DNA from 3 places in the Mesobacillus boroniphilus genome. Region 1 is predicted to be linked to each of the others. Evidence: riboswitches for the same ligand, from Rfam matches in the RefSeq annotation. Region 1 holds a riboswitch; each other region holds the start of a gene.
What was found. Region 1 has a riboswitch for thiamine pyrophosphate ahead of DYI25_RS20265 (3-oxoacyl-ACP reductase). Riboswitches for the same ligand answer to the same signal wherever they lie in the genome.

Region 1 (10,275 bases):
CACCAGCGATATTAAGAAGTTGGATCAAAGAGTTCTTCGCTGTAGACATCGGCAAATAGTCAACGTCATCCTTATGAGTGAATGCCGGAGTGGAACGAGTCTCGTTCACGCCGAACACCTTTTCTACAAATTTGCCATACGTGAAATAACCAATAATTAAAAGTGCGATACCAGCTAGAAAAGTATACATATGAAACCTCCTCAAAGTAAATTGTATGCGTTTTCATTAAGTATAATAGAGAAGGAGAAATTATGGCTGTTTTGTGAACAAGATGCAAGAATATGAGCCTGAAATGCAAAAAATGTCGATTAAAATGCAAAAAAGCATCCTTAAGATGCTTTAAGAGAATTTATAATTCCAGCTGAATCCTCAATGCTTTTACATAATTACGGCTGACTGATAACATTTCATTGCGGCCTTCGAGTTCCAGTTGATAGGCCCCATTGAACCATGGGGTAAGACGGATAACATAATCCAGATTCACAATATAGCTTTTATGAATGCGGAAAAATGAGTATGCCGTCAGCCTCATTTCAAGATCCTTTAAAGGTATTCTTGTTTCATATTCCCTTGTTTTTGTAATGATTTTTGAATATTTTTCCTCTCTCGAAATGTACAGGATATCCTTCGGGTCGAGATAAATGATCTCTCCATCACCTTCAACGGCAAGCTTGCCAGTTTGCTTGCCTGACTCCTGTTCAGCGGGCATCAGGAAATGCTTCTCAATCCTGAGGACCGTCTCCCTGAGTTGATTCTCGTCATAGGGTTTAAGCAAGTAATCAACTGCTTCATATCTGAAAGCCTCGGCAGCAAATTGAGGATAGGCGGTTGCGAACACAATCAGCGGTGATTTTCTTAATTCCATCAGCGCTTTTGCTGCTTCCATCCCATTCATTTTCGGCATTTCGACATCAAGGAAGACGACATCCGGGTGGAGCTGCAAAGCCTTCATGACCGCAGTTTCACCTGATTCTGCTTCCCCGACAACCTGGATGGAAGGGAAGGACTGCAATAAATGCTTCAATTCATCCCTGCTATATAATTCATCATCAACGATTAGAGTACGTATCATCTTGTCCATCTATAATTCCTCCGCTTGTGGAATTGTAAAGGAAATCTTTGTGCCTTTTCCAGTCGCACTATCAATCCGCAGTGAGGCTTCTTCCCCAAAATTCATCGTAAGTCTTCTGTTTACATTGAAAAGTGCGATTCCACTTCCTGTTTCTGAATCAATTATTTGTTTACCCAACTGATTAATCCGTTCTTTGCTCATTCCCTGCCCGTTATCTCTCACCGTTACAATCGTACTATTATCACTTTTGTGAATGTCTATATTAATTTGGCAGTCATGATCCATATTCTTAATCCCATGTTTTACGGCGTTTTCTACAATTGGCTGGAGCGTCAGCGGCGGGATTTTTACAGGTAAAGCGTCATCCTCGATATCATAGGTAACCTTCAGTTTTTCCACAAACCTGGCCTCTTCAATAGATAAATAGGCTTTCACGTGGGCTAATTCCTGCTCAAGTGTAGTCATCGACACCGTCGTCGCAGTCAGGTTCTGACGCAGGAAATGCGACAGAGAGACAAGCAGCTTCCTCGCTTTTGCAGGATCAATCCTGATCAGAGAGGTGATGACATTCATTGTATTGAAAAGGAAGTGAGGACTGATTTGTGCCTGTAGGGCCTTTACTTCAGCTTCCTTGGCAAGCTGATAGGCTTTATCCGCTTCAGCGATTTCAAGCTGGTTGCTGAGCAGGTTGCTGAGACCGGATATGAGCTCAATGACGACATTGGTGATTTCTTTTTCCGATTTAAAATAAAACTTCAGCGTGCCAATCGTTTCGTCGCGCAGTTTCAATGGGGCAATCACTGCAGCTCCAAGAGGGCAGCTTTGCTCACGGCAGTGAATCGTTTCATCATTGGCGACGACAAGCTTGCCGCTTTTCAGCACATCCCTCGTAATCTGCGTCTGGATGGGGCTTGTGGAACGATGATGGTCATCACCAAGGCCGACATGTGCCAGGATTTCAGATTGGTTTGTGATTGCGACCGCACTAGTCTGAACCTCGTTGTGTAAAATCTCGCAGACTGACCTTGCTGAATCCGGATTGATGCCTTTGCGCAGGTACGCGAGCGTCTGGTCGGCGATCCGCAGTGTTTTTTGCGCAAGCATCGCACCAGTCTTTTCCTCTTCGGAAACAACATTCTTTATCACCATCAAAAATAAAGCAGAGCCAAGCCCGTTTGCGAGAATCATTGGAACACCGATAATTTCGACGAGTGTTTGCGCTTGATCATAAGGCTTGGCTATCAAAAGGATAATCAGCATTTGCACCGTTTCTGCAATCGCCCCAACCAGGAAGGCTGTCCTCAGATTGACATTGTTTTTCTTCTTTTGAAAACGGCCGGCAATGATTCCGGCAACGATGGCCGCAAGTCCGCAGGCAAGAGCGGTGAACCCGCCGAGCGTAAAGCGATGCAGACCCGCGATAAGGCCTGCGCCTATACCTACCTTGTATCCGCCAAGCATACCGGCAATCACGATCCCGATGACACGTGAATTGGCAATTGCCTCATCTGATGCCAAGTCAGCAGCCCAGGGGTTGAACTGAAGTGTATCAGTTGAGAAGCTCATGCCTGAATATGTACCAATAATCCCGAAAAAACCAAAGAATACAATCGCAAAATATTGCTGTCGCTTGTTCAGGGAATTATGATAAATCAATCCCCGGAAGAAGCGGAACCTCGTTAAAATGAAAGCAATCGTCACAATGATGCCGAGCCGTTCCAGCATCGTAATGAGTAATTCGAACATAACCGTACCCCTCAGGAAGTGTTTGCATTCATTTTAAATGAACGATGATGAAAAACAAAGATATATAGATGTAGAAAGAAGCCCGGTCAGCAGCAACCAGGCTTTGTTTCGGTTGATAATATGATTCTAATCCAGCTTTATAGCGAAAATATTAATTTTATAGCGGAAAAGGATTTTTATAGCGGAATTGACTTTTTAATAGCGAAAAATAAATTTTTAATAACGATTTGGAAATTATTAGCTAATTTTTCAGGCCAATAATATGGATATGTGCACTCTCCGGTTAAAGTTCCCACCTTTATTGGCGATAATCTTATTATATTGGCGGAGTTCACAGTTTTATTGGCGATAATCCCTCTTTTATTGGCGAAAATATAAATTTATTGGCGAACTGGAAATTCTGCGCGTTTTTTTCCAGTTCGCTAGGCGCATTTATCTGGCGAAATACATTCGCTCTACCACAATGTAAAATGGCAAACTGGAAAAATCAGTTTGCCAACTCATTTCATTAAAAGATTTCAATATCGCCGCTTGATACATCAGCGTTGATTTCATACTTTCCGCTTCCGTGTTTGCCGCTCAGGCGGTTATCGTTTTCTTCTTTGTTATCAAGCGGAAAGTCACTTGATAGGTCTCCGCTGCTTATTTTTCCGTTTAACGTAAAATCGGCATCATCTGGCAAATCCAGCTCGATATTACCTGAGCTTACATTTAAGTTAACGTCATCTGTCAAACGATCCATCTGGATGTCCAGCTCACCCGATGAAACATCTGCATCAAGTTTGCCAGAGTAATTCTGCACATTGACGCTTCCGGAGCTGACTTCAAATGAACCAGAGCCAGCAGCTATTGAATTGATTTCCACATCGCCTGATGAACTGTGGTGCATGTAGGTTTCAACATCCAGGTTTTCCAAAACCATGCTTCCTGATCCGATATCAATCGCAAGCTTCTCTAGCTTCATTGGAGAATCAATAGAATGACCTTTGAATACTACTTCGCCTGAACCGAGCTCGATTTCCATATTCTTTTCATAGTCTTCAGGAATATAAACTGTCAGAGTGGTTTTATCCATCTCAAACCAGTTGAACCAGAAGAACCCTTTTCGTTGAACAGCAACCTCGATATCATCGCCATGCTTATCAACTTTTACCGTACCTTTGCCCTTCAGCTCGGCGCGTACATCATCCCGGTCTTCAGGCACGATCATCGTCTCGACGCTTGAAATATCAAACGTGATATTTTCCGTTTGATTGGTCACCTTCACCGCGTCTTCCGCTTTTGCAAAGTTAACTCCGCTGCCATCAACAAAGTAGTTCCAACCGATATAAGCCCCGGTTATTACCAGGAAAATAACCAAAATCCGTTTCATTTTTAAAATCTCCTCTCAATCTCATTCTATATTTAGAATAAGGCAAAACATGCTGATCCCCAATGCACCTCCGATTTAAATCAGGATAGGACCTAAGGCGGATATTGAGATAAGCTACTCATGAAAAAAACCAGATTCCTTTCAGTTTGGGAATCTGGCTTCTTGTTGTAATTTGTTAGGCTTTCGCTTCGAAAAGTTTAGCTATTTCTACAATTGTTTCCACTGATTTAATCATATTATCTACAGAAATATATTCGAACCTTCCGTGGAAGTTCTCACCGCCTGTAAAAATATTCGGTGTCGGCAGTCCCATATAGCTAAGCTGGGAACCATCTGTGCCGCCGCGGATTGGCTTTACGATCGGCTTGATTCCGAGGTTTTCCATCGCCTCGTACGCAATGTCGACAATTTCTTTTACCGGCTCGATTTTATCCTTCATGTTGTAGTACTGATCGTTCATTTCTAGATCAATACGGGTCTCGCCGTATGTCAGTCTTAGTTCATTGGTGATTTTCTGCATCAATTCCTTCCGCTCCTGGAAGCTGTCACGGTCGAAGTCACGTATGATATAGTGGAGCGTTGTCTCCTCGACATCTCCGGTGATGGAGCTGAGGTGGAAGAAGCCTTCATATCCCTCCGTATGCTCGGGTGCCTCTTCAGCTGGAAGCTTGCTGTTGAACTCCATCGCGATTTTTGCGGAGTTCACCATTTTCCCTTTTGCTGTGCCAGGGTGGACGTTCTTGCCTTTAAAAGTAACCTTGGCGCTTGCTGCGTTAAAGCTTTCATACTCCAGCTCGCCAAGCGGTCCGCCGTCAATCGTATAAGCGAACTTTGCATTAAATGCTTGTACATCGAACTTATGCGGTCCTCTGCCAATTTCCTCATCCGGAGTGAAAGCAACACGGATTTTTCCATGCTTGATTTCCGGATGCTGGATCAAATAAGCCATCGCCGTCATGATTTCTGCGACTCCTGCCTTGTTGTCCGCACCGAGGAGTGTAGTTCCGTCGGTGGTAATCAATGTGTGGCCCTTATATTGTGGCAGCTCAGGGAAATCAGCAGGCGAAAGGATGATTTTCAATTCCTTGTTTAGGATGATTTGGTTTCCATCGAAGTTATCAACAACCTGAGGATTGACATTTTTGCCGGTAAAATCCGTTGCTGTATCGACGTGGGCAAGGAAGCCGATTGTTGGCACTTCTTTATCTGTATTGGCAGGAAGTGTCGCCATAACATAACCATTTTCGTCAATCGTTACTTCCTCCATGCCAATTGTTTTTAACTCTTCAACAAGCATATTGGCAAGTGTAAGCTGACCTTCTGTCGATGGGGTGGTTTCACTGTTTTCATTAGACTGCGTGTCCACTTTTACATAAGAAGTAAATCTTTCAATAATTTCGTTCTTCATTATCGTTCAACTCCCATTCGTATGTATATTTTCATCTTAGCATATATCGTTAAGAAGGCCATTTTTCAAAAAAAGAAAATTCCATTTTTTGTATCAGGTTTATTGTATAATTGGATAAAAGGAGGCTGGGGCAATATGGGCTTTGTTTTCACGTTTATTGTGCTTTTTGTGGTTTTTTATATTATTTTTAAAATAATCCGGTCTGGGAACTTGCCGAGCAATAACTATACACCATTTGATGATCTTGTCGAGGGAAAAGTGGATAAAGATGATGATTGATATTGGCGTAATCATTGTTCTATTGTTAGCGCTCTGGTCCATAACGATAACATTAGAAAAATTGGCTGCAAGAATCATCGATAAGCAGGACCAGCAAAATCAGCTGCTGGAAGAAATCAAAGAACTTCTAAAATCTGAAAAATAACAGAATATGAACTTTTCACTTTACATATAAAAGAGTTAAGGCTAGGATAAAGACAATTGAATATTCGATGTACTACTAGGGGTGCCCTGCTACGGGCTGAGAGAAAGACGGTATGTCTTTTAACCCTTCGGACCTGATCTGGTTAATACCAGCGTAGGAAAGTAGTGTGAGAGATGTTTTCTTTCTTACTTTGCTTTTAAGCCAGGTCCTTTCAAGGATCTGGCTTTTTTATATTTTAAGGAGGTTTTATCAATGAAACTAAAAGATCAAGTTGTTCTGGTGACTGGCGGGAGCCGGGGACTGGGGGCAGAAACGGTTAAGGCGTTTGCAAGGGAGGGTGCGCGAGTCATTATTAACTATTACCAGAACGAAGAAAAGGCAAAGGATCTGGAAGGTATGTTTGTTGAGAATGCCCTTGCTGTAGGGGCGGATGTAAGAGACCCAGCACAGGTCCAAAGCATGTTCAGGCAAGCAAAAGAACATTTTGGCTCTCCCGTCACGACAATTGTGAATAACGCTCTTGTGGATTTCAAATTTGACCCTGTGGCAAACAAGGATGCTTTTGCAGTTGGCTGGGAGGAGTATCATCAGCAGCTTGAAGGAGCGATACGCGGTGCATTGAATACAATCCAGTCGGGACTTCCAGACATGAAAGAATTAAAGTTTGGCAGAATCATCAACATTGGCACGAACCTGTTCCAGAACCCGGTTGTCGCTTATCACGACTATACAACAAGCAAAGCTGCCTTGTTGGGGTTCACCAGGAATATGGCAAGTGATCTCGGGAAGTATGGCGTTACCGTCAATATGGTTTCCGGAGGATTGCTTAAAATGACCGACGCAAGCTCAGCTACTTCAGAGGAAGTATTCCAGCTCATCGAATCATCCACTCCGCTTAAAAAGGTAACCGACCCGGCAGAAGCTGCAGATGCGATATTGTTCTTCGCATCACCCTGGGCACGTGCGGTTACTGGACAAAATCTGGTCGTTGACGGCGGCCTTGTGATGGATTAAGAAGGAGGGGATTTTACATGGAAGTAAGAGAGATTGCTAGTTTGCTAGAAAAAGTTCGCCGGGGAAACCCGCTAGTGCACAATATTACGAATGTTGTGGTCACTAATTTTACCGCCAATGGCCTTCTGGCTCTAGGAGCATCTCCTGTTATGGCATATGCCCATGAGGAGGTTGCCGAAATGGCCAGGATGGCTGGAAGCCTTGTTCTCAATATCGGAACGCTGAGAGCCGAAATCGTTGAGTCGATGCTGATTGCAGGCAAAGCGGCAAATAAACAGGGAGTGCCGATCATTCTTGATCCGGTTGGTGCAGGGGCTACCGCCTATCGAACCGAAACGGCAAGAATGCTGATGCAAGAATTAGAAATTTCAATCATCCGAGGAAATGCTGCAGAGATTGCGAATGTGGCTGGAGAAACCTGGAGCATCCGGGGCGTTGATGCTGGTGAATCCAGCGGAAATGTTTTCGAGTTGGCCGTATCTGCTGCTAAAAAACTCAAGACTACCGTCGTCGTTACTGGCAAAGAAGATATTGTTACAGATGGCAAGACGGCTATTATTGGGCATAACGGGCATCCGCTGCTGACGAAAGTGACGGGAACAGGCTGCTTGCTTACATCTGTTATTGGTGCCTTTGCAGCTGTTGAAAAAGATTTGATCAAGGCAGGAGCAGCTGCAGTAACCACATATGGAGTGGCAGCAGAAATCGCTGCAGACAAAAATGCTGAACGGGGGCCGGGGAGTTTCCAGGTTGAATTCTTGAACCAGCTATACCTTGTCAACAAAGAGGAGATTAATAGAAAAAGTTCTTTTGATCAACAGGAGGTAGATTGATATGAAAAGAGCAATGACCATCGCAGGTTCGGATAGCGGGGGCGGAGCCGGAATCCAGGCGGACCTGAAAACATTCCAGGAACTGAAGGTATTTGGCACGTCTGCACTGACAGCTGTTACTGCGCAAAACACGCTTGGCGTCCAGGGAGTTTTTCCGATGGATGCAGAGGCAGTCGCTAAACAAATTCAATCAGTCGGGGAGGATATCGGGACAGACGCCTTGAAAACGGGGATGCTTTTTAATGCGGAAATCATCGAAGCTGTCGCGGAAAAAATAAAGCAGTTCGGCTGGGAAAAGGTCGTTGTCGATCCGGTAATGATCGCGAAAGGAGGAGCATCATTGCTCCAGCAGGAAGCTGTTTCGGCCCTGAAAAATCATTTGCTGCCGCTCTGCCTCGTGGTCACACCCAATATTCCCGAAGCAGAAGTGCTGACCGGGATGACTATTCACAGTCAGGATGACAAAAAGGAAGCGGCCAGGCGCATACATGTCCTTGGAGCAAAAAATCTCGTCATAAAAGGCGGCCATGATAAGGATGCGAATGAATCTGTTGATCTTCTTTTTAATGGGGAAAACTTTGAGGTCTTCTCCTTTCCGAGAGTTGAAACCAGGAGCACTCATGGTACTGGCTGCACTTTCTCAGCTGCCATCACTGCACAGCTTGCGAAAGGATTGACTGTATATGACGCGGTATCTGTAGCGAAGGAGTTCATCCATTCTGCCATCGCAAACCCGCTGAATATCGGGCAAGGCCATGGACCCACGAACCATTGGGCTTTTAACACGGAGAAAGGAGGGATTACGTCATGGCAAGGATAAGTCCTGATCAAATGAGAAGCTGGCTGAAGGTGTATTTTATTGCCGGCAGCACAAATTGTGTGCAGGATTCCGTTAATGTGCTTGAAGAGGCGATTCGCGGAGGCATCACTATTTTTCAGTACCGTGAAAAAGGGAGTAACTGTCTTGAGGGGGAGGAAAAGCTCGAGCTAGGCAAGAGACTGCAAAGAATCTGCAAGGAAAACGGCATGCCGTTCATTGTGAACGATGATATCGAAATGGCCCTTGAGCTTGATGCGGACGGCGTCCATATTGGCCAGGAGGATGAGGATGCCCAGGAGGTCCGCAAAAAAATCGGTGACAAGATTCTGGGAGTTTCTGTGCACAATCTGAAGGAAGCTGAAAGAGCAAAGCGTGCAGGTGTCGATTATTTTGGCGTTGGCCCGATTTTTCCAACGGCAACAAAAAAGGATACAAGAGCGGTTCAGGGAACAGCCATGCTCGAGCAGTTAAAAGACTTTGGCATACCGATGGTCGGCATTGGCGGAATCAATGCGGGTAATGCGGCAGTTGTCATGAATGCCGGGGCTGATGGTGTTTCAGTGATTACTGCGATAAGCCATGCAGATGACGCGAGGGAAGCAGCAGCCAAATTGAAAGGCAAAATTTTTCGCTAAACGGAGGTTGAAATGAGAGACACACAAAAGCTTACACTTACTGCCATGATGGTAGCCATCGGTACATTGACCAGCCATATGTTGTTTATCCCACTTGGCATTGTAAAGGTATTTCCCGTACAGCATTTCATCAATATATTGTCTGCCGTGTTGCTTGGACCCTATTACGCAGTGGCCCAGGCTTTGGGCATATCACTACTGAGGAATTTGTTCGGCACTGGTTCTGTCTTTGCTTTTCCGGGAAGCATGATTGGTGCACTCCTGGCTGCATATTTATATAAAAAAACGAAGAAATTAGGATACGCTTTTGCCGGGGAGGTAGTTGGAACCGGAATCATCGGTGCAATTGCCAGCTATCCAGTCGCGGTGCTTTTCCTTGGCAAAGAGGCAGCTGTATTTGGATTCATTCCCGCGTTCTTGGCGAGCTCACTGGCTGGCGCGACATTGGGCTTTGTTTTATTGAAAATTTTTCTGAAGAATGCTGCGGGCAGTATTAATATGACCAGCAAGCTGTGATTTGGAAATAGTTTCATACGTATGTCTTTAGCTGGAAATGGGTGAATTCCTGCTATATGATTATAAATAGATTCATATACTCCAGCTGAAAAGGGTGACATTTTTGAACGAAGAGAACAAGCTTGGATTGGTAGTGGACGTAGAGACAACTGGACTGGGGCCAGATTCAGATGAAATAATAGAATTGGCTGTGAAGCTTTTTTCCTTTCATGAGGAATCAGGAGAAATAATCGATATTCTTGATGAGGATTCTTATTTAAGGGAGCCGCTGTCCACGACCGCGCAAAGAAATTATGACAGAGCTTACCGGATTCATGGGATTTCTTATGACCTGGTTCGTGGAAAGACGTTTTACGATGAAAAAATTATGGATTATTTCAATCGCACTGATGCGATTTTTGCCCATAATGCCTCATTCGACAGAAGCTTTTTAT
Region 2 (10,275 bases), on a different contig from region 1:
GAAAAAAGACATACAAGCAAGCAAAAGGTCAATCGATAATTCTCGATTGGCCCTTTTATGTGTTGCGGTATATGATTTCTAAACTACTATGAACTTATTGGTTATTTGGGTAACCTCCCCACAATTACTTCAGACAAAAAAGCTAACCCAAGTTTAAATTTCGTCCGAACACGGCTTCATTTCGGACAAAAACACTGGGCATAGACGAGATTTTGTCCGAACCTGGCAACACTTCAGACAAAACTTCAAGCATGAGTCCTCATTTTGTCCGAACACAGCACTACTTCAGATAAAACAACAAAAAAACCACCGCAAGATTGTCCAAATCTGCGGTAGTTTCTTGAAATAATCATCAACTGCTCATACTAATTATGAATCTGTGACTCTGCCGGTTCCTGTTCGCTGGCAGCTACGATATTACTTTCACGTATCAGTGTTTCCATATACATATAGACTATTTGCTTGGTCTTATCATCCGCTTGAATAACATCAAGGTGCTGCATGCATTTCCGTATGGTCGGATGAATCGGCTTTTGAGAATGAAATCCCATACCGGCCACTCCCTATCCTGAATTTGAAAAGCTTTACAACAAGGTTCGCCAAGCTTTAAGTATTTTTGAGGGTTTATGGAAATTATTAGGTCGGTTAGTTTTGTTTTAAAAATGGGTATTGAACAGTAAAAAGTCTAATCCTGGAGGTTGATTTATATGGCTGGAATAAAAAATGTGGTTCTCGCTTACGATGATTCTGAAGGCAGCAAGAAAGCCCTGCAATTGGCAAAGGAGATCACTAGTAATAAAGTAGGCGTAAAGTTGTATGTTGGCCATGTATATGAAGAAAAAATTAAAAGCGAATTGGTTGAAACGAATGAGCGCCCTATTGAGCCTCTGCCTATCAACAACTTTCCGGCAGATGGTGTTCAGGTGCCTCCACTGGCTATGGAACAAGGTGCACTCGATAAATCAGAGCACTCGATCATTACCCACAGTTCTGAACAAGCGTTTAATAACGCAAAGGCCGTGCTGGATGCTCTCAAGATAGACACTGAATACTCCATCCTCGAGGGAAGTCCATCTGAGAGTATTATAGAATTTGCCAAGGATGTAGATGCTGATTTAATCATCATTGGCCAGTCGGGAGATGAAGGTATCAAACGAAAGATTCTCGGTGGCGTTAGTCAAAAGGTAGCCAATAACGCACATTGCCATGTACTCATTGCTAAATAAGAAAAGTACAAGCGCACTGGTCAGCCCCGACAAGCGCTGGAGCTGGATACTAATCTGAGTACTAAATTTTATACTTTTATAAATAAAAGCAAAAAACAGCCGGGTAAATACTACCCGGCTGTTTTAATTTTCCCTGTTTACTGCGTTTCCGGTTGAGCAGTTAGATTACTTTACCCTTTCATCGCTTCGTCAGCAATCTCCTCTAACCGCTCTTTTGTTTCGTTTTCTTCAAAGCTGCTGAATATCCGAAAATCATCTTGATCCAGAATCCTGTAATGTTGGCTAAGAATGTTTTGCTGCATGACAAATCCGCCAATCCTAGCTACTTCCCTCCACCAAACTTTACCGCCCAATGTTTTCTCTTTGCGATAATCTGAACCTTCATGGGCGATGGTTTCAAGAACCTCTAATGGTTCATTTCCGAACAAAAATTGGATTGTCTCGGTTTCCCTGAACAAGGCGGAAATTGCCACGACTGTAGACCAGCCGGCTTGAGCCCTGCCCTTTTCAATCTGGACAAGCGTCTTTTTGGAAATTCCAATGATATCAGCCATTTTATCCTGTGTGTAACCGACTTCTGCCCGCAGCACCCTTACTTTTTCCGAAACCCTGCTAATGATTTCATCCCTGGTCATCCGCTTCATTCCTTTAAGTTCTTTTAGTGTAATTTTACACTAAATTAATCTGAATTCAAAATACTTTTTTACTTTTATTTTTTATTACAAGGCTCTTTTCTCAAACTTTGTTGCTATTGATTACAAAATAGGAGTGAATGAACTATTTTTCTTCCCAAAGTAGCCTCTTGTTATGAGAAAAGAGCATGCAAACTTATTACCGAACTACAAAATGGCGTTCTATTACGTTAAAATCGGCTTTAGGATTTTAACAACAATCTTTACGAAAACAGCCTATTACAAAGACAGCGTTAAATTTGACTGTTTTTTTTTCCAGGTTCTTCGCTTTCCACTTCAATCAACGGGGCTTATAATCAGCATTAGCCTTTAACGCCAGCCATTGAAAAAGGAATGCAATTATCTGCATTCCTTTTAATTATTTTATGTGTTTTTCCTGGCTGATGCTGCAATTGCTTGAACAAGAGCTTTGGATGGAACAGGAAGCGCATTTTCCTTCCTTTGATTTCTTGATGAATCGGTAGAAGGCCCATCCGGCGTATCCGAATACGGCTCCGCCGATTAAGATATTTGCGATCATGAATCCTTCCTCCTTTTCTGCTTAGCTTAATCCAAACAGCATGCCACCTTGATAAATAGCCAGCGACAATAGATATGCGATAATTAGCGCATAAGCGATTGAAAAAGCGGTCCAGCGTGTCGACCCGGTCTCCTTGTAAATGGTTGCAGTAGTTGCAAGACAAGGAATGTATAACAGGATAAAGACCATGAAGCTGTATGCAGCCAATGGTGTGTAATGAGCAGCAAGCAATCCCTGCAAACTTGCTTCATCTGGTACAAAATAAATGATATTCATCGTTGATATAATGGATTCTTTTGCAAGGAAGCCTGTGAAAAGGGATGCACTGGCCTGCCATGTGCCGAAACCAATAGGGGCAAACAACGGTGCGAAAATCCCTCCAAGAAGCGCTAAATAGCTATCATCCATGCTGACATTCATGCCTTCCGGACCAGCGTAGGCAAGCAGCCATATCAGGACGGAGCCGGCAAAGATGAATGTTCCAGCCTTCCTTATGAATCCCTTTCCCTTATCCCATGTGCTTCTCCAAAGCGCTCTTCCCTGCGGCAGCCTGTATGGCGGAAGTTCAATGACGAATACTGAAGTTTCACCTTTTAAAAGAGTCTCCGAGAATACCTTGGCCAGAATAAGTGCAATCACTACTCCTAAAACATATAAACTCAATACGATAGCTGCCTTATGTTCTACAAAAAATGCTCCGACAAACAAGGCGTATACAGGCAATCGGGCTGAACATGACATAAGTGGCGTCAACAGGATGGTCATCAGCCTTTCCTTCGGTGTCTCAATGGTCCTTGCTGCCATAATGCCTGGTACGTTACAGCCAAATCCGATCATCATCGGAATGAACGCCTTCCCGTTCAAACCGACTGATTCCATTAAGCGGTCCATAACTAGCGCGACACGGGCCATATAACCCGAATCCTCAAGTAAGGATATGAAAAAGAATAAAATGAAGATTTGTGGCACGAAGACAAGGACTCCCCCTACCCCGGCAACAATTCCATCAAGAACAAGGTCTTTGATGAATGATGAAGCACCCGCTGCAGTCAGTGCTGCTGTAATTCCTGATGTTAATGGCCCGGACAGAAATGAATCCAATGCGTCCGACAGCGGGAAGCCAAGCCAGTCGAAGGTAAGCATGAACATGATATACATAAGGAATAGAAAAATCGGAATTCCGAGAAATTTATTCGTTACAACCATGTCAACCTTCTCAGTATGCGGGACCTTTTTATTATCCTGCTTCGTGGTGGCAGCAGATACGATTTTATCGATCACTTCACTTCGCTTCCGGTGGATTGCCTGGTCAAGTGCTTGTTTGCTGCCTGCACTTTGTTGTTGGGATACAGTAACAGACTTGATCAATGTTTCTAATTCAGCCATAGGCAAAATTGATGCTAGATAGCTTTTTACATAGGGGTTGCCTTCAAACAGCTGAAGAGCAAGCCAGCGAACGGGATGTTGTACCTTCCCAGCCAGTTTGTTCTCAAGTTCGAGGATTCCAGCTTCAATCGCTTTTCCATAATAAACGAGATTGTTCTTCCCTGTGCCGATAGCTCCACCAGTCACCAGCTCCGCAAGTTCATTACATCCTTTGCCCGTCCTTGCAACCACAGGAGCTACTGTCACTCCCAGTGATTCAGACAGTTTATGAATATCGATTTGAATGCCCCTGTTTTTCGCCACATCCAGCATGTTTAAGCCGATAATGACCGGCGCACCGTATTCCAAAAGCTGCATAGTCAGGTGAAGATTTCTTCTTAACTGGGAAGCATCCAGGATATTCAGAAGTTTTTCAAACGGTTCATTCAGGAAGAAATTCGTAACGACACCTTCATCCTTCGAGAGCGGATTGAGAGTATAAACCCCAGGCAGGTCGATAAGCTGATTCTTTCCGTTTTTAAAAAGACCCACTTTCTTCTCGACTGTCACCCCGCTCCAGTTACCGACATATTCATAGGAGCCTGTTAAGTTATTAAACAATGATGTTTTTCCTGTATTCGGGTTGCCAATGAGCGCAATATTCATCATACTCGCTCCACTTCAATCCTTAGTGCTTCTTTGCGGCGAATGCCTATGCATTGCCCGCATGATTCAACCATGACTGGGCCTCCAAAAGGCAGGATGCATTTCACGCACACTTCAGAGCCTTCCGCTATTCCCAAATCAAGCAATCTTCTTCTGACAAATTTGTCAGCACTCGAAATATTCATGATCCGGCCTTTTTCACCAGTCTTTAATTTTCCCAGCATAGCCCTCACCTTTTTCAAGTTTGTTAGTTTTCATGAGAATCTTACATAAAATTCTTTACATTTTTGATTTTTCTAAATGAGAATGATTATCTTTATTTAACCAGTTCAGAGTGACTTCCACTGTGATATAAGTCACTAAGACTCCGCTTTAAAACAACATTTAATGCAAGCTCCATATAATTGACAATATTTTTATCAGTAATCCCTTCAATCCTATTGTATACCTGCATAGGTATAATGAACATAAAAAATAGGAGAGCTTTTCAGCTCCCCTACTTATCATATTTTATTGCTTACTTGTGTTGATTGAACCATTCTTGAGGGTGCGTAGCTAATTACAAGAGTGACAAGAATGGCACTTAAAATCATACTTGGAAGCATGTAGGTCCCGTTATAAATGACTGAATAAAGCCATGCTGGCTGGCCTTCAGGGGCATAGCTTCCGAAGAAAATCCAGCCGGAAAGAAAATGGGCAATGAAACGGAGTACGCTTCCAATAAAAACACCGGCTACTACATAACCAATCCATTTCCTTCTGTTCCCGCCCTGCATTGCAGCTTTCACCTGGGCAGCAAAGAATCCTGCCATACCAAGTACAGCGAAGGCAATGAGATAATCCAACACGCCTTGTACCGGATGATAAATTTGTGACATGCCAAGAATGAATTGCAAAAGACCAAATATGAACCCGGTAAGAATTCCGCCCTTAAGTCCCCAACGGAAAGCCATCAGGAATACAGGCACCATCGCAATCGATACTGAACCGCCCTGTGGCCAGATTCTTGAAAATAAAAATCCGGAAAATAAATCAAGCAAATAAGCCAGTGCGGAAAATACGGCAATTTCCACTAAAAAGAGAGTTTGTTTTTGTTTCATGTTTGTTCCTCCTTCTTTCCAGAATGAGGTCCGCTTCTAATACGCCTTTTCTGCTTCAGAAACAAAAAAAGCAATCGAGGGATCGATATAGGATTCCCAAGATTGCTTTCCTATCGCATCCACATTCCTTCGCTAGCATTAACTAACAGGTTCAAAGGGTAAGAACTCGGCCGCTCACTCTCAGCTGCTTTACGCAGCTCCCCTTGTGGTTATTATTTAATTTCTACACTATGAATATACTACTTCTTTTATTCAATAACAAGTATAACCTTTCTGCAAACTCTGGACTATTCAATAAATGTCGATAACTTAATAGACAAAACTCTCTCATTGTTGCTAAAAAAATCGGTCTTTTGTCACAATTTTAGCTATTCGACGCAATTCAGCGCATGTTCTTAATATTCGACAAAGGGATTTCATTTTTTTCCTCGAATCTTTAATACCGAAATGAAAAACTGGGGGACTTAATGAAATGCTGCCAATTACGGATAACCGATTGCTTAGCTTCCTGACTAGTGAAAAACAAAACCTTATCGCCGAATGGACGGAGAAAATAATCGTCTCTGAAGATGATCCATATAAAGAGAAAATAAGAAATAACGCTGAGAATATGTATGTAATCATTCTCTCTGTTTTTTCTAAGACAAGTGAAGAATTGGAGGAACACCTGCAAAAGCTTGCTTTTCTGGTAGGAGAAGAACGTGTTCGGGCTGACATCAACATTGGAGATTTTGTCTATAATGTCAATTCAGGAAGATCCGTTCTCTACAAGCATCTTCACAAAATGAATATGGAATGGGAGGAAATGCAAGAGGCGATCAACCGGATCAATTACTGTTTTGATACCTTTTTGTATTACGCAGTATCCTATTACAATGAACAGAAAAACAAGGTCATCGAAGAAAAGAACCAGTTCATCGATTCAACACATAAAGACAGACTGACATTGCTTGGACAAATGACATCAAGCTTCATACATGAATTCCGCAATCCATTAACTTCCATTCAGGGCTTTATCCAGCTATTGAAATCTGAACATCAAGACATGAAGTATCTGGATATTATCTCAAGCGAGCTCGAACAATTGAATTTCCGGATTTCGCAATTTCTGCTTTTATCAAAAAAAGAGCTGATTGGAAAAGAAAAGACCCTTTTCTCATTGAATAGAATGATTGAGGAAGTATTAAATTTCCTATATCCAAGCATCCTGGACACGAATGTCCGGATTATCAAGGAAGTAGCGGAGGATATGGATTTGTATGGCTATGCTGATGAAATCAGGCAGGTCCTCATCAATATTATATTTAATGCTATTGATGTATTGAGCCAGTACCGTGATGATCCACAAATTGAAATAAAAGGATTTTTCGTGAATGATACCCATATCAAAATTGAAATTTCAAATAACGGACCAATAATTCCTGACCATTTACTTAAAACAATCTTCGAACCATTCGTCACTACCAAAACACTTGGGACCGGACTTGGTTTATTCGTCTGCCGGGAAATCATCGAAAAGCACAAAGGAATTCTCGCCTGTTCATCAGAACCAGACAAGACGTCTTTCATCATGCTGCTGCCTTTAACGAGAATAGAGATTTAACAAACTTATAATCTTCTCTATAGCAATCTTTTTCAAAAGAAGAGACCCCGCCGTTTCCGGTGGGGTCTCTTCTTCTTATTCGGAATATTCAAGTGTGCGCTCTTCTGCCACATTTTTCACTTTGCTTTTAGCCGGTCGTAATGCATGCTTTTTTTCTGATTCAGAGACAATGACTGCACAAGCTGCATCGCCGGTGATATTGACTGCGGTACGAGCCATATCCAGCAGACGATCGATGCCGAGTATCAGGCCAATCCCTTCAACAGGCAGACCTACAGATTGAAGTACCATCGCCAGCATGATCAAACCAACGCCTGGAACTCCTGCGGTCCCAATACTTGCAAGCACGGCAGTCAGTACAACTGTCAGAAGCTCGGCCAATGTGAGATCGGCACCGTATACCTGTGCTATGAAGAGGGTAGCTACTCCCTGCATGATTGCGGTTCCGTCCATATTGATCGTTGCTCCAAGAGGCTGCACAAAGCTGCTGACAGATTCAGGGACACGAAGGTTTTTCTGTGCTGTCTCCATTGATACGGGAAGTGTTGCATTACTGCTCGATGTACTGAAGGCAACGCCCATCGCTGGAGAGAATTGCTTGAAAAACCAGAAAGGATTTTTCTTCCCAATAAAATATACACTTGACCCATAAGTAATGAGTGCATGGACAACTAGTGCGAGAACAACGACAATCATATATACTCCCATCGCCTTGATGGCGTCAAGCCCCTGGCTGCCGATTGCAGTTGCAATCAAACCAAACGTTCCATATGGTGCAAACTTCATGACAAGGCCTACCAAATACATCATGATTTCATTGCCTTGTTCAATCAGGTTGAAAATCCCTTTCGTTTTTTCACCAAGTGCCGTTAACGCAATCCCGATGAATAACGCTAAAACGATAACTTGCAGCATATTGCCAGCTGTCAGTGCTTCAAACGGGTTCGCCGGAATAAGATTTAAAAAGGTGTCACTTACCGGCGGAGCTTTCTCAGCCTTGAATTCTGCTCCACTCGTATCAAACTGGCCTATCAAGCCAGGCTTGATTAAATATGCCAGAGCAAGACCAATGGATATCGCAATGGCTGTAGTCGCTAAAAAGAAGCTTACAGTCTTGAAACCTATCCTGCCGAGTTTCTTTGGATCCCCTAATCCAGCGGTTCCGAGAATAATCGAAAAAAGGACAATTGGTACGACAAGCATACTGATTAAATTGATGAAGATCTTGCCAAGAGGCGTAAATAAGAATTTATCCAAAACAGTGAATAATTCGGGTGAAAAAATGTTGAGAATCAGCCCGGTCATTGCGCCAAGGCCAAGGCCAATCAAAATCCTAGTCGTTAACTTCATAATCTTCCTCCCAAAAAAGTGTAAAAAACAATGTAAAACTTTTTTCCCTCTTTCGGCCGGATTAAACCATGATGATCTAATTGGCCAAAAGTACCATCAGAGTAAAGCTTAAGGAGGTTTCTATGTTAACTTTAAAAGTTGATTCTGAGCTTGAACTTCGAATCTTTGAGCCGAGTGAAGCCGAGGAGTTGTTCTGGCTTGTGGATTCCAATCGCCGCTATTTGCGGAAATGGCTGCCCTGGATTGATAGCATTCAATCTCCCGGACAATTTTACTCGGTGATCCAAATTTGGCAGAAAAATTTTCAAGAAGGGAGCAGCATTCATTTTGGTATCCGGTACAAGGGCGTCCTTGCAGGCAGTATTAGCCTTCATGACATTGACTGGAACAACTTCCAGGGAAGCATCGGTTACTACCTGTCGGAAAAACTGCAAGGAAGGGGCATTACGATCAGAACGGTGAAAGCAGTAATAAACCATGCTTTTTATAAGCTTGGACTTAACCGCATTGAAATCCGTTGCGGCAAGGACAATCATAAAAGCAAGGCAATTCCCAAGAAGCTTGGGTTTTACGAGGAGGGTGTCTTACGTGATGGAGAATACTTAAATAGAAAATTTCATGATTTGATTGTATACGGGCTTCTTTCAAGAGAATGGCAAAGAAGACATGCGCTTCATACTTAATCGCTGGAAACAAGCAAATCAATGGATCGGCAGAATGATGGTGAATGTCGTCCCCTTTGAACTCGATTCCACATTGATTTTGCCATCATGTTCTTCAATAATTTTATAGCAAATCATCAATCCAAGGCCGTTCCCATTCGCCTTTGTCGTAAAAAATGGCTTACCGATCTTGTTCAAATCTTCCGAAGGAATTCCTGTACCAGTATCAGCGATTGCAATCGTCAACTCCTCATCTGATTTAGAAATCGCAACAGTTATTTCACCTGGCAATTCCATCGCATCAATCGAGTTCATCAGCATATTGATCAACACCTGCTTGATTTTATTGCCATCGCAAAGAAACATTCCATCTTCTAGTGTAGATTGCTTGGTTATTTCGACGCACTTCTTTGCTGCCTCAGCCATCAGCAGAGTGATTGCATGATCAACCAAATCATTCATATCAAAGGACTTAAAGTCGGATTTATGTGGCTTTGCCATAAGCATCAGCTCTTTGGAAACAGACTCCATTCGTTTTATTTCCTCTTCCATGATCGCTAAATAGTTGTGATTCAATTCTTGGCCGGTCTTCATAAGCTGGATGAAACCTTTAAGGCTTGTCAAAGGGTTCTTGATTTCGTGCGCAATACCTGCGGCAAGCTGGCCAACAACATTCAATTTCTCATACTCAAGGATAAAATGCTCTGCTTTTATTTTTGCAGAAACATCACTTGTAACTGAAAACAGTTCAAATGGTTCATTTGTTTCGGGATGTCGTACAACTGAGATTTGTGAGTTCACCCATATGTACACTCCATCTTTTCGCTTAATACGATATGTTACACAGCATACATCCTCAGCTTCAGGCATGGAAGTACTCAAAATTCTTTTATAATCTTCTGCATGGACAAATAAAGTATACAGCCTTCCGACTAATTCAAATGGCTCATAACCGAGCATGGAATGAACAGATGGCGACACATATTTAATAAGCCCATCCGGAGTTCTTCTACAAATAAAATCCATGGATGGTTCTACCCAAATTGTATCAATCGTCTTATCGACGTTTTGTAACTTTCTTTCCAAGCTGG
Region 3 (10,275 bases), on a different contig from region 1:
ATCAACATCAAAAAAAGCAGCAATCGCGGAAAAAACAGTCCTGCAAAAAAGCCGAACTTTTATTCTTTCCATTATACTATTTTTAGTTTTTCGCCACAATGAATACAAAGATGATATTTTTGTTAAGGAATAAGTGAGTTTAGCAGATACAAATTTCGGTAAGCGTATGGTGTTATAATCCGATACAACGGCCTGTTTCACTTTTATGCAAAAAAAAGAGCACAGGATAACCTGTGCCGTCAAAGGATTATATTTTTAAAAGGGGGTCAATTTCTATTCCTATAATACCCCATGATTGTTTCACTACTGTTACAGGAGAATTAATATATAATTACGTTTTGTTAATTTATGCCGAGACATGCTGTTTTTACCATCGTATTGGGAAAAGCCCATAAAAACCCGCTGAATCATATACAGCGGGTTTGGTATTTTTTTATGCGTTTGCTTTTAATTCTTCGATCAATTCTTCGACATAATGCTGCGCGTTTTGTGCCGCGATACTACCGTCGCCAGTTGCTGTAACGATTTGGCGAAGTGTCTTTTCACGGATGTCGCCAGCTGCGAAGATTCCCGGCACTTTCGTTTCCATCTGTTCGTTTGTTTCGATATAGCCATTGCTATTCGTGATTCCAAGGCCCTCGAATGGCTTAGTCAATGGAACCATTCCGATATAGATGAATACACCATCTGCCGCGAATTCTCTTTCTTCGCCATCTTGTGTTGAAACAAGAGTCACGCTGCCGACTTTACCATCTTTGTCGTTGATCTGCTTGACAGTATGGTTCCAGATGAAATCAATTTTGTCATTGGCAAATGCACGATCCTGAAGGATTTTTTGCGCACGGAGCTCATCACGACGGTGAACGATTGTCACTTTTGAAGCGAAGCGAGTCAAATAAACGCCCTCTTCGACAGCTGAGTCTCCGCCGCCAACAACAACAAGTTCTTTTCCTTTGAAGAATGCGCCGTCACATACCGCACAGTAAGAAACACCACGGCCGCCAAGCTCCTGCTCGCCAGGAACCCCCAGCTTCTTGTATTCTGCACCAGCAGAAACAATGATGGAGCGCGCCTTATATTCTTTGTTGCCAGCTTTGATGATTTTATATTCCTTGCCATCGATGACTTCTTTTACATCACCGTAAGCATATTCAGCACCGAATTTTTTCGCGTGGTCAAACATTTTCGTTGAAAGCTCAGGTCCAAGAATATGGTCAAAGCCTGGATAGTTTTCAACTTCTTCTGTATTTGCCATCTGTCCGCCCGGCACGCCGCGCTCAAGCATCAGTGTAGACAAGTTCGCACGTGAAGTATAAACAGCAGCCGTCATCCCAGCCGGTCCGGCACCGATGATAATGACGTCATAAATTTTCTCTTCTGACATGGTGTACAACTCCTTTGAATATCATAATCCGCTAATTTTCGGTCTTCATTCGAAATTAGTATTTCCTGCCTAAACATATCCTATAAAACAAGTGGCGCATAGTCCAAAAATATGCTTAACGAAAGCAGTTGTTCACAGGATTGACAAAATGGGTAGAGGAGTAAAAAAATAAATGCTTAAGGCTGCAACAAAGTAGTACGATCGTCTTGAAAAAAGAAACATAACAATGCATTTTCTTTGTTACTCCTTCCCCATTCTTTCCCCTTTATTTGTTGAATTTAAGGTCTGAGCACAATAAAATTTATAATCAACATTATTGTTTGACAATTTTGTGAAGCATGATATGATGAGCTCAGATATTAATTTAATAGCGAAATATATCTACTGGGGGAGCCTTTTGTTAAGGCTGAGATTAAAGTGAAACTTTAAGACCCTTCGAACCTGATCTGGATCATACCAGCGTAGGGAAGTGGAGTATCTGTAGCTTTCACTGTTTCGATTTGCTGCCAATACAACCACTTTCTGCCTGCAGAAAGTGGTTTTTTTATTGGAAAAAACGGCATCCTTCGCCGGCAGGATGCTGAATTTTGAAACTCAGGAGGTTGTTATGTCAACATTCACAAGCATGATCCGTCAAGAAGCAAACGAGGTATGGGAGGCGAATTTCAATCACCCTTTCGTCCAGGGAATCGCAAACGGGACTTTATCACTTGAATCCTTTCGATATTACCTTTTACAGGATTCCTATTACCTCTCCCATTTCGCCCGTATTCAGGCAATCGGAGCCTCGAGGGCTGAGGATTTATCTACAACTGCAAGAATGGCTGCCCATGCACAAGGTACATATCAGGCCGAACTCAGTTTACATGAAAGGTTTATGGGACAGCTCGGAGTCACCAAGGAAGATTTACAAGGATTTGAGCCAGCGCCGACTGCCTATGCCTATACCTCTCACCTTTACAGGGTCGCTGCTTCAGGAAGCATTGGGGAAATCATTGCTTCGATCCTTCCCTGCTATTGGATTTACTATGAGATTGGGCTAATGCTCAAAGATGCGTCTCCGGATCATCCGATTTACCAGGAATGGATTGCCGCCTATGGCGGCGACTGGTTCAGAGAGCTGGTGATGGAGCAGCTTAACTTTCTGGATGCTATTGCAGAAACTGCTTCAGAAAAGGAAAAAGAAAAGATGAAGCAACACTTTTTAATCAGCAGTCAATATGAGCTGCAATTCTGGGAAATGGCATACTCGCTTGAAGGCTGGCCAATAAATATTACCGATGCTTTAGCACAGTAAGTTGCAGGGATTTAGTCCACTGCTTCAAGAAAGGGAGATTGAAGATGTCAAAAGGGTTAAAACTAACAGATATTTTAGTGACCGTGGTCATTTCGATTGCGTTTGGAATTGTTTATAAGCTATGGGGACCACTATATTATGCTCTCAAGCCACTGGGACTTCACCTGGATCAATTTATATACGGAATGTGGTTCATTGCTGCTATCGTGGCGTTCTTGATTATCCGGAAACCAGGTGTGGCACTCCTTGCTGAAGTAGCCGCTTCATCGGGGGAATTCCTGATGGGCTCGGAATGGGGCCTGGAAGTTCTATTGTATGGGTTTATCCAGGGACTGTTTGCCGAGCTGGTGCTGATGGCTTTTGGCTATAAGCGCTCCGGAGTGTTTGTCGTCAGCCTCGCGAGTATCGCAGCGTGCGGTGGTTCTCTAATCATGGATTTCTATAAGGGTTATATCGAGGACTTGGCAGCATGGAACCTTACCTTACTAGTCGTCATGAGGGTTGCAGGATCCATTCTTTTCTCGGGGCTGCTTGCACATGTAATCGTGAAGGCCCTTGAGCGGACTGGTGTTACAAATGTCCTGAGACCAGCTTCAAAGGAAGACTTTGATTCCTTGAATCAATAAGCAGGAGTGATCAAGTGTCAATTATATCATCGTTTGAAAAACTGAGATTAAAGTTTCCCGGGGCTGAAAAGCTCCTATTCAAAGACCTGTCCATAACTTTTGAAAAAGGAGAAAAGGTTCTTCTGCTCGGGCCAACGGGATGCGGAAAATCGACTCTGTTACAGGCGCTGTCTGGATTGATTCCTAAGTCTGTCGAGATTCCCATCCATTATGAACGTGCCATCTATCCAGATTCCTGGGGATTTGTCTTCCAGGATCCGGATACTCAATTTTGTATGCCATATGCAGATGAAGAAATTGCCTTTGTTCTTGAAAACCTTCAGCTGCCAAGAGAATTAATGCCGGAAAGGATTGCCGAACTACTTTCAGTCGTGGGCCTTGAGCTTGATGGCCCACATTCCAGCATCCAGACTTTTTCAGGCGGGATGAAGCAGCGGCTGGCAATCGCTTCTGTCCTTGCCCTTGATCCTGACGTCCTGTTTTTTGACGAGCCCACTGCAATGCTCGATCCGGAAGGGACAAAGATGATCTGGGAGACGGTTAAAAAGATTTCTTCAGATAAAACCGTGATTATCGTCGAGCATAAAATCGAACATGTCGCTGATTTTATCGACCGGGTTATCGTGTTTGACGATGCCGGAACAATCATCGCCGATGGCACACCAGAGCTTGTTTTTGCTTCTTATAAAAACGAATTCCAGAAAAACGGCATATGGTTTCCAGGCGTATGGGAACAATATAAAACTGCCAGACCACCATCAAAAAAGCTAGATTTACAGAATAAAAAACATCTAGTTTTGGAGAATTTCAAAGGCTTCCGGAAGAAGAACGTGAAGATCCATATTGAGAGGGCTGTGGCGGAGTCTGGCGACTGGATTGCTGTGGCGGGTAAAAATGGTGCCGGTAAAAGCACTTTGCTCTTGTCACTGATTCAATTACTGACAACAACTGGCACATATGAAATCGATGGCAGGATGATTCACAAAAACAAGGATGTATCAAAGGATGCTGCATTTGTATTTCAAAATCCGGAATTCCAATTCGTGGCCAATACGGTATATGACGAGCTTGCCTTTACTTTCATGCAAAAAAAGGAAGATGAAACTGCGGTTCAGCAGAAGGTTTCTGAGCTGCTGCTGTTATTCAAACTCGCTGATCAACAAGACCTTCATCCCTACCAATTATCGATGGGGCAAAAACGCCGTCTCAGCGTGGCAACAGCATTTGCGCAAAACCCTTTTATTCTCCTGCTGGATGAGCCCACCTTTGGCCAAGATTCACAAAACACATTCGCACTCCTTGAACTATTGGAGAAATACCAGGCGAAAGGGTGCATCATCATCATGGCAACCCATGACCGGCACATCATTGAGCACTTTGCTACCAAGGTGTGGAATGTCAGCGAGGGTAAGGTGACTGTGGCAGAAAAAAACTTTGAAGAAGATGAAATCGAGATTTCAGTGGAGGACATCCATGCATATACAATTTGACAGCAAAGAGACATGGCTTCATAAAATCAATCCAAGTGTGAAGCTTTTGACATTTGCCTCCCTGTTTTTCGTCGTATTGTTCATCCATAACATCAACCTGATTGTCCTGTTCACTTTAGCTCCCTGTATTTTGTTTCTCTTTTTCACCGGACACCCATTCAGGAGAATCATGCTTTTCTCCATCCCGTTCATCCTGATTTTTGTTTCCACCTCTTCGTCGATGATTCTCTTCGGCAAAGGGGAAACAACCCTTTTAAAGTGGGGGTTGGTGCATATTTCTCAGGAAAGCCTGTTCAGAGGGATACACCTGGGATTCAGGGCGCTAATCTATGCCATGCTTGGCCTAACATTTGCCCTTACGACCCGTCCGGTCATGCTGTTTTATTCACTGATGCAGCAGTTGAAGCTTAAACCAAAGTATGCTTACAGCTTCATGGCTGGAATCCGTCTCGTTCCAATCATGATTGAAGAGTTCACAACAATCAGGTATGCCCGGACCGTAAGAGGTGTGGAGCAGTCCTATTCTTTGGGTGGAATCTTTTCTTCTATTAGAAGCTTTTCTATTCCGCTTCTATCCCAAAGTATTCGGCGTGCATACAGGATCGCAGTGGCTATGGAGGCGAAGCGCTTCTCCCAGACTGATAGCAGGACTTTTTATTACAGCATCGAGTTTTCCAGGTACGACCTGTTTTTTATCGCTTATTTTGCTGCCCTCCTGTCACTGGCCTATTTTATTTCCGGACAGTACCCGCTCTTCCCTGCAGTTGATGTTCGTTCACTATGATGAAGTTTTCTGCTTTCCCTATAACTGTAAGAATATCAAAACATTAACTGTCAAACTATCGGCAGCATGGAGAGATATATAATGAAGAAACAATTACATGTCATATCAGACGGCAAGCTTACACTCGATGCATTTGCTGACATCGCCGGAAAAATCGAGCCATTCACAGACAAATTTCATTTGAGGGAAAAACAGTCAACTGCAAAGGATTTAACCAAAGGTATCCAATTGCTCGTCAATAAAGGAATACCCCTTCAGAAAATCATTATCAATGACAGGGCCGATGTTGCCTGGTCATCTAACACCGGTGTCCAGCTTGCCTATCATAGCCTTCCGATTCATCAGGTCAAAAAAAGCTTTCCGGGATTGACAGCAGGATGTTCTGTACACTCCTACAGTGAAGCCATTGAGGCAGCAAGGCACGGTGCAGATTATCTCCTTTACGGCCACGTATTCGTGACTCGTTCAAAAGAAGGACTGCCTGCAAAGGGGCTTGGTGAATTAACATCGATAGCTGGAAAAATAAATACTCCGGTTATAGCGATCGGCGGCATCAAGCCCGAAAACGTCCATCAGGCGATGGCATCCGGCGCTGACGGAATAGCTGTGATGTCCGGGATCCTCCATGCAGAAGATCCTTTCAAAGCCGCAAGACTATATTACGAGAAATTAAACCAAGGAGGTATTGCCCATGGATAACACATATGACGCAATAATCATTGGCGGGGGCATCAATGGCAGCTCGATTGCCTTTCAACTGGCAAAAAGAGGCCGCAAAGTCGCCGTCCTTGAAAGGGAAAGGCTCGCCTGTAAGTCATCAGGTGCAGCCGCCGGGATTCTTGGTGCACAAACTGAACTGACAGAGGATGGTCCCTTGTTTGAATTTGCAAGGAAGAGTCGGACAATGTTCCCCGAATTGGTCAAAGAACTTGAAGAGCTTTCCGGAGTCCCTACCGGCTATCAAAACAAAGGAATGTACAAGGTTGCAGCAACCGAGGATCAGCTCCTTGAATTAAAGGATTTGATCGAGTTCCAAACTAGAGCGGGTGAAAAAGCGGAATGGCTGCCAAACAATGAATTGCTAAAACACGAGCCTAACGTTTCCAGCAGCCTGCTTGGTGCCATGTATATTCCCAATGATGGCCAGGTTGATGCCCGCGGGCTGTCCCTTGCCTTTGCCAAAGCCGCAATGGTTCTTGGTGCCGAGTTTTTTGAGTATACAAGTGTGAATGACTTTATCCTACAGGGTGACAAGGTGATCGGAGTCCAAACAGATCAGGGACCTATCCATTCTGAGGCTGTCGTCGCAGCAACAGGCGCATGGAGCAAATTTCTTTTCGAAAAAACCGGACTTTCAATACCCATATCCCCCGTGAAAGGCGAATGCTTCTCAGCGATTGCAAAAAAGCCGCTTATTAATGGCACGGTCTTTTCGCATGGGTGCTATATCGTTCCAAAGCAATCTGGGAGATTAGTAGTTGGTGCAACCATGAAGCCCAATACCTTTGATGAGAAGGTGACCGTGAGCGCAATATCCGCACTGATGGAGAAAGCGCAGCTTCTTGTGCCTGGTATCGCTGATGCAGAATTGGAACGTGCTTGGGCCGGCATCCGTCCGCTTTCTGATGATGGTTTACCGTTTTTAGGGGAACATCCTTCGTACAGAGGGCTGTATATAGCGGCAGGACATTTCCGTAACGGAATCCTCCTGTCACCGGCAACCGGAGAACTAATGGCTGATTTATTGGATGGAAAAGTTGAAGATTTGGGTCCCTTCCGGCTTTCGCGCATTTCCGGGGGTATCCATGCCTGAAAGGAGACTGAAAAATGGATCTGATAATTAATGGCGAAAAAATGAATATACCAGACACTGCTAAAACTGTATCCGGGCTTCTGAATTATTTCCAGCTCAGTGATAAGGTTTTGATCGTGGAATTGAATGAAGCTATTTTGGAAAAAAACACGCATGAAAACACCTTGCTTTCAGATGGTGATCGGATAGAAATCGTACATTTTGTAGGAGGCGGATAATATGTTGAAAATTGGACCATACGAATTTAACTCTCGCTTAATGCTGGGAACTGGAAAATATCCTAGCTTTGAAATCCAAAAGGCAGCGGTGGAGGCTTCTGAAACAGAAGTGCTCACCTTTGCGGTTAGGCGCATGAATATTTTCGAATCAAACCAGCCGAACTTTCTTGAACAGCTAGATTTAAAGAAATATAAGCTTCTCCCGAATACCGCAGGAGCAAAAACAGCTGAAGAAGCCGTAAGGATTGCCAGATTATCGAAGGCTTCTGGGCTCTGTGACATGGTGAAAGTTGAGGTCATCGGCTGTGACAAAACACTTCTGCCTGATCCCGTGGAAACGTTGAAAGCTTCAGAAATGTTATTAAACGAAGGATTTATCGTCCTTCCTTATACATCGGATGATGTCGTCCTCGCCAGGAAACTCCAGGAGCTTGGCTGTCATGCGGTCATGCCTTGTGCCTCCCCAATTGGTTCGGGGCAAGGAATCATCAACCCACTTTATCTCAAATTCATCATTGAACAGGCGACTGTGCCGGTCATAGTTGATGCAGGAGTTGGCAGTCCTGCCGATGCAGCTGCAGCAATGGAGCTGGGTGCGGACGGTGTGCTGCTGAATACAGCGGTCTCTTCGGCAAATGACCCAGTAAAGATGTCTCAAGCTATGAGACTAGCAATCGAGGCAGGCAGACTTGGGTTTGAGGCAGGAAGAATGCCGAAAAAACGCTACGCATCCGCAAGCAGTCCTTCCGAAGGAATGATTTTTAGTTGAGCAGCCGATACTCTCGCCAGGAATTATTCGCTCCCATCGGCAAAGAAGGGCAGGAAAAGCTGCGGAGTAAGCATGTATTACTGATCGGAGCGGGTGCTTTGGGTGCAGCAAACGCAGAGCTGCTTGTCCGTGCAGGGATTGGCAAGCTATCGATTGTCGACCGTGATTATGTTGAGTGGAGCAACCTTCAGCGCCAACAGCTATATTGTGAAGAAGATGCTTTGCAGAGAATGCCGAAAGCAATGGCAGCAGCCAGCAGGCTTAGGTCCATTAATTCCGAAGTCGACATCTCCCCGTTCATAATCGATGTTGGGGCGATGGAACTGGAACAGTTGATTGAAGGTGTGGATCTGATTATCGATGCAACAGATAATTTTGATATTCGCCTGATGATAAATGATATCTCCCAGAAATACGAAATCCCGTGGATTTACGGGGGCTGCGTGGGAAGCTACGGCTTAAGCTTTACGGTTATACCAGGAGTTTCCCCATGCCTCAGCTGCTTATTGGAGACCATGCCATTGGGAGGGATTACCTGCGACACAGCAGGAGTGATCCAGCCTGCCATCCAGATGGTCGTCGCGCACCAGTCGGCGGAGGCTTTGAAGATTTTGACCGGGGACCTCGAATCTTTGCGCCATAAGCTTGTCTCTTTTGATGTATGGAAAAATCACTATAGCGCAGTCAATGTCTCTTCCCTGAAAAAAGAATCCTGTCCTTCATGCGGACAGGAGCGGTCATATCCTTTCCTATCCTATGAAAACCAGACAAAGGCAGCCGTACTTTGCGGAAGGGACACTGTACAGATCAGACCCGGAACCATCCAGGCCAGAGACCTCGATCAATTAGAGGAAACACTCGGCGCTCTAGGGATAAAAACACAGCGCAACCCTTTCCTGCTTTCCTTTCCAGTTGGTTCAGCAAGGATGGTCGCCTTCCAGGATGGAAGGGTGTTCGTCCATGGCGTTAAGGACATTGCTGAGGCCAAAACCCTATACCATCGGTACCTTGGATGATAATTTTCAAGAGGTGAGTATAATGACAGTATACAGAGCATTGCAGGGTCGGACAGCGGCGGCTTCGCCGGAATCCAGGCAGACCTGAAAACCTTGCCGGCGCAGACGGGATCGCAATTATATCTGCAATCAGCATGTGCGAAAACCCACGACTTGCTGCTGAAATGCTGCTGAACTAAACAGATAAGTGCCATTCCCATTGTCAGGGATGGCACTTATCTGTTTTTTATATAAAATAAAGGCTGTTCACGTAAAGATTGTTGTTAAAATCCTAAAGCCGATTTTAACGTAATATAACGCCATTTTGTAGTCGATATTAAGTTTGCACGCTCTTTTCTCATAACAAGAGTCTACTTTGAGAAGAAAAATAGTCCATTCACTCCTATTTTGTAGTCAATAGCAACAAGGTTTGAGAAAAGAGCCTAAATAAAAAAGGCTAACACATCCCGAGAAGGAGATGGGTTAGCCTTTTGAAAAATTTAAATGCTGTCTTCTTCCTGAAGAAACTCGTTTGCCAAATTTATATATTTGGTAAGTGTGGATACAGACAATCCGTATTTTTGCGCGACTGCCGCTTTTGATGTCTTGATATTTCTTAGCTTATCCCAGAGATAATCTACCGCTGCGGCCCATGCTTTTTTGTTTTTGAAGTCGTAGCCAGCCTCAGCTGCCTGCTCGAATACTGAGAACCACATGATGTAGACACCAGCTTCATTTTTCCCGATCGGCTGATGGTGGTCATAAAGGAGCTTCGCTGTTTCATGGGCACCCTTTACTTCCTCTTCCTTGCTGTTCAGTTTACCGGAAGTTACATACGCTAGGTATGATTTTTCCATTTCCGTCATTTTATCCGTCGATGTCTCCGCCGCGAGAATTTC

Region 2: another riboswitch for thiamine pyrophosphate. It lies ahead of thiT (energy-coupled thiamine transporter ThiT); the one in region 1 lies ahead of DYI25_RS20265 (3-oxoacyl-ACP reductase).
Region 3: another riboswitch for thiamine pyrophosphate. It lies ahead of tenA (thiaminase II); the one in region 1 lies ahead of DYI25_RS20265 (3-oxoacyl-ACP reductase).

What each region holds. Positions count from the first base shown of each region.
Region 1 is NZ_QTKX01000003.1:594,329-604,603, forward strand. Features, by position in the region: gene DYI25_RS20230 (carbon starvation CstA family protein) at 1-190, opposite strand, end outside; gene DYI25_RS20235 (LytR/AlgR family response regulator transcription factor) at 351-1,082, opposite strand; gene DYI25_RS20240 (sensor histidine kinase) at 1,083-2,819, opposite strand; gene liaG (LiaG family protein) at 3,328-4,191, opposite strand; gene pepT (peptidase T) at 4,367-5,599, opposite strand; gene DYI25_RS20255 (hypothetical protein) at 5,735-5,878, shown strand; gene DYI25_RS20260 (hypothetical protein) at 5,868-6,023, shown strand; TPP riboswitch at 6,091-6,200, shown strand; gene DYI25_RS20265 (3-oxoacyl-ACP reductase) at 6,276-7,037, shown strand; gene thiM (hydroxyethylthiazole kinase) at 7,055-7,870, shown strand; gene thiD (bifunctional hydroxymethylpyrimidine kinase/phosphomethylpyrimidine kinase) at 7,872-8,690, shown strand; gene thiE (thiamine phosphate synthase) at 8,678-9,325, shown strand; gene thiW (energy coupling factor transporter S component ThiW) at 9,338-9,841, shown strand; gene DYI25_RS20290 (exonuclease domain-containing protein) at 9,945-10,275, shown strand, end outside.
Region 2 is NZ_QTKX01000001.1:79,784-90,058, reverse strand. Features, by position in the region: gene DYI25_RS00510 (hypothetical protein) at 366-551, opposite strand; gene DYI25_RS00505 (universal stress protein) at 708-1,226, shown strand; gene DYI25_RS00500 (helix-turn-helix transcriptional regulator) at 1,397-1,861, opposite strand; gene DYI25_RS00495 (FeoB-associated Cys-rich membrane protein) at 2,277-2,438, opposite strand; gene feoB (ferrous iron transport protein B) at 2,460-4,469, opposite strand; gene DYI25_RS00485 (FeoA family protein) at 4,469-4,693, opposite strand; gene thiT (energy-coupled thiamine transporter ThiT) at 4,973-5,569, opposite strand; TPP riboswitch at 5,677-5,783, opposite strand; gene DYI25_RS00475 (histidine kinase N-terminal domain-containing protein) at 6,042-7,172, shown strand; gene DYI25_RS00470 (dicarboxylate/amino acid:cation symporter) at 7,248-8,522, opposite strand; gene DYI25_RS00465 (GNAT family N-acetyltransferase) at 8,645-9,205, shown strand; gene DYI25_RS00460 (ATP-binding protein) at 9,224-10,275, opposite strand, start outside.
Region 3 is NZ_QTKX01000002.1:590,069-600,343, reverse strand. Features, by position in the region: gene trxB (thioredoxin-disulfide reductase) at 434-1,384, opposite strand; TPP riboswitch at 1,761-1,869, shown strand; gene tenA (thiaminase II) at 1,992-2,681, shown strand; gene DYI25_RS15710 (ECF transporter S component) at 2,726-3,307, shown strand; gene DYI25_RS15705 (ABC transporter ATP-binding protein) at 3,322-4,797, shown strand; gene DYI25_RS15700 (energy-coupling factor transporter transmembrane component T family protein) at 4,781-5,581, shown strand; gene DYI25_RS15695 (thiamine phosphate synthase) at 5,663-6,280, shown strand; gene thiO (glycine oxidase ThiO) at 6,273-7,394, shown strand; gene thiS (sulfur carrier protein ThiS) at 7,409-7,612, shown strand; gene DYI25_RS15680 (thiazole synthase) at 7,614-8,381, shown strand; gene DYI25_RS15675 (MoeB/ThiF family adenylyltransferase) at 8,378-9,397, shown strand; gene DYI25_RS15670 (tetratricopeptide repeat protein) at 9,877-10,275, opposite strand, start outside.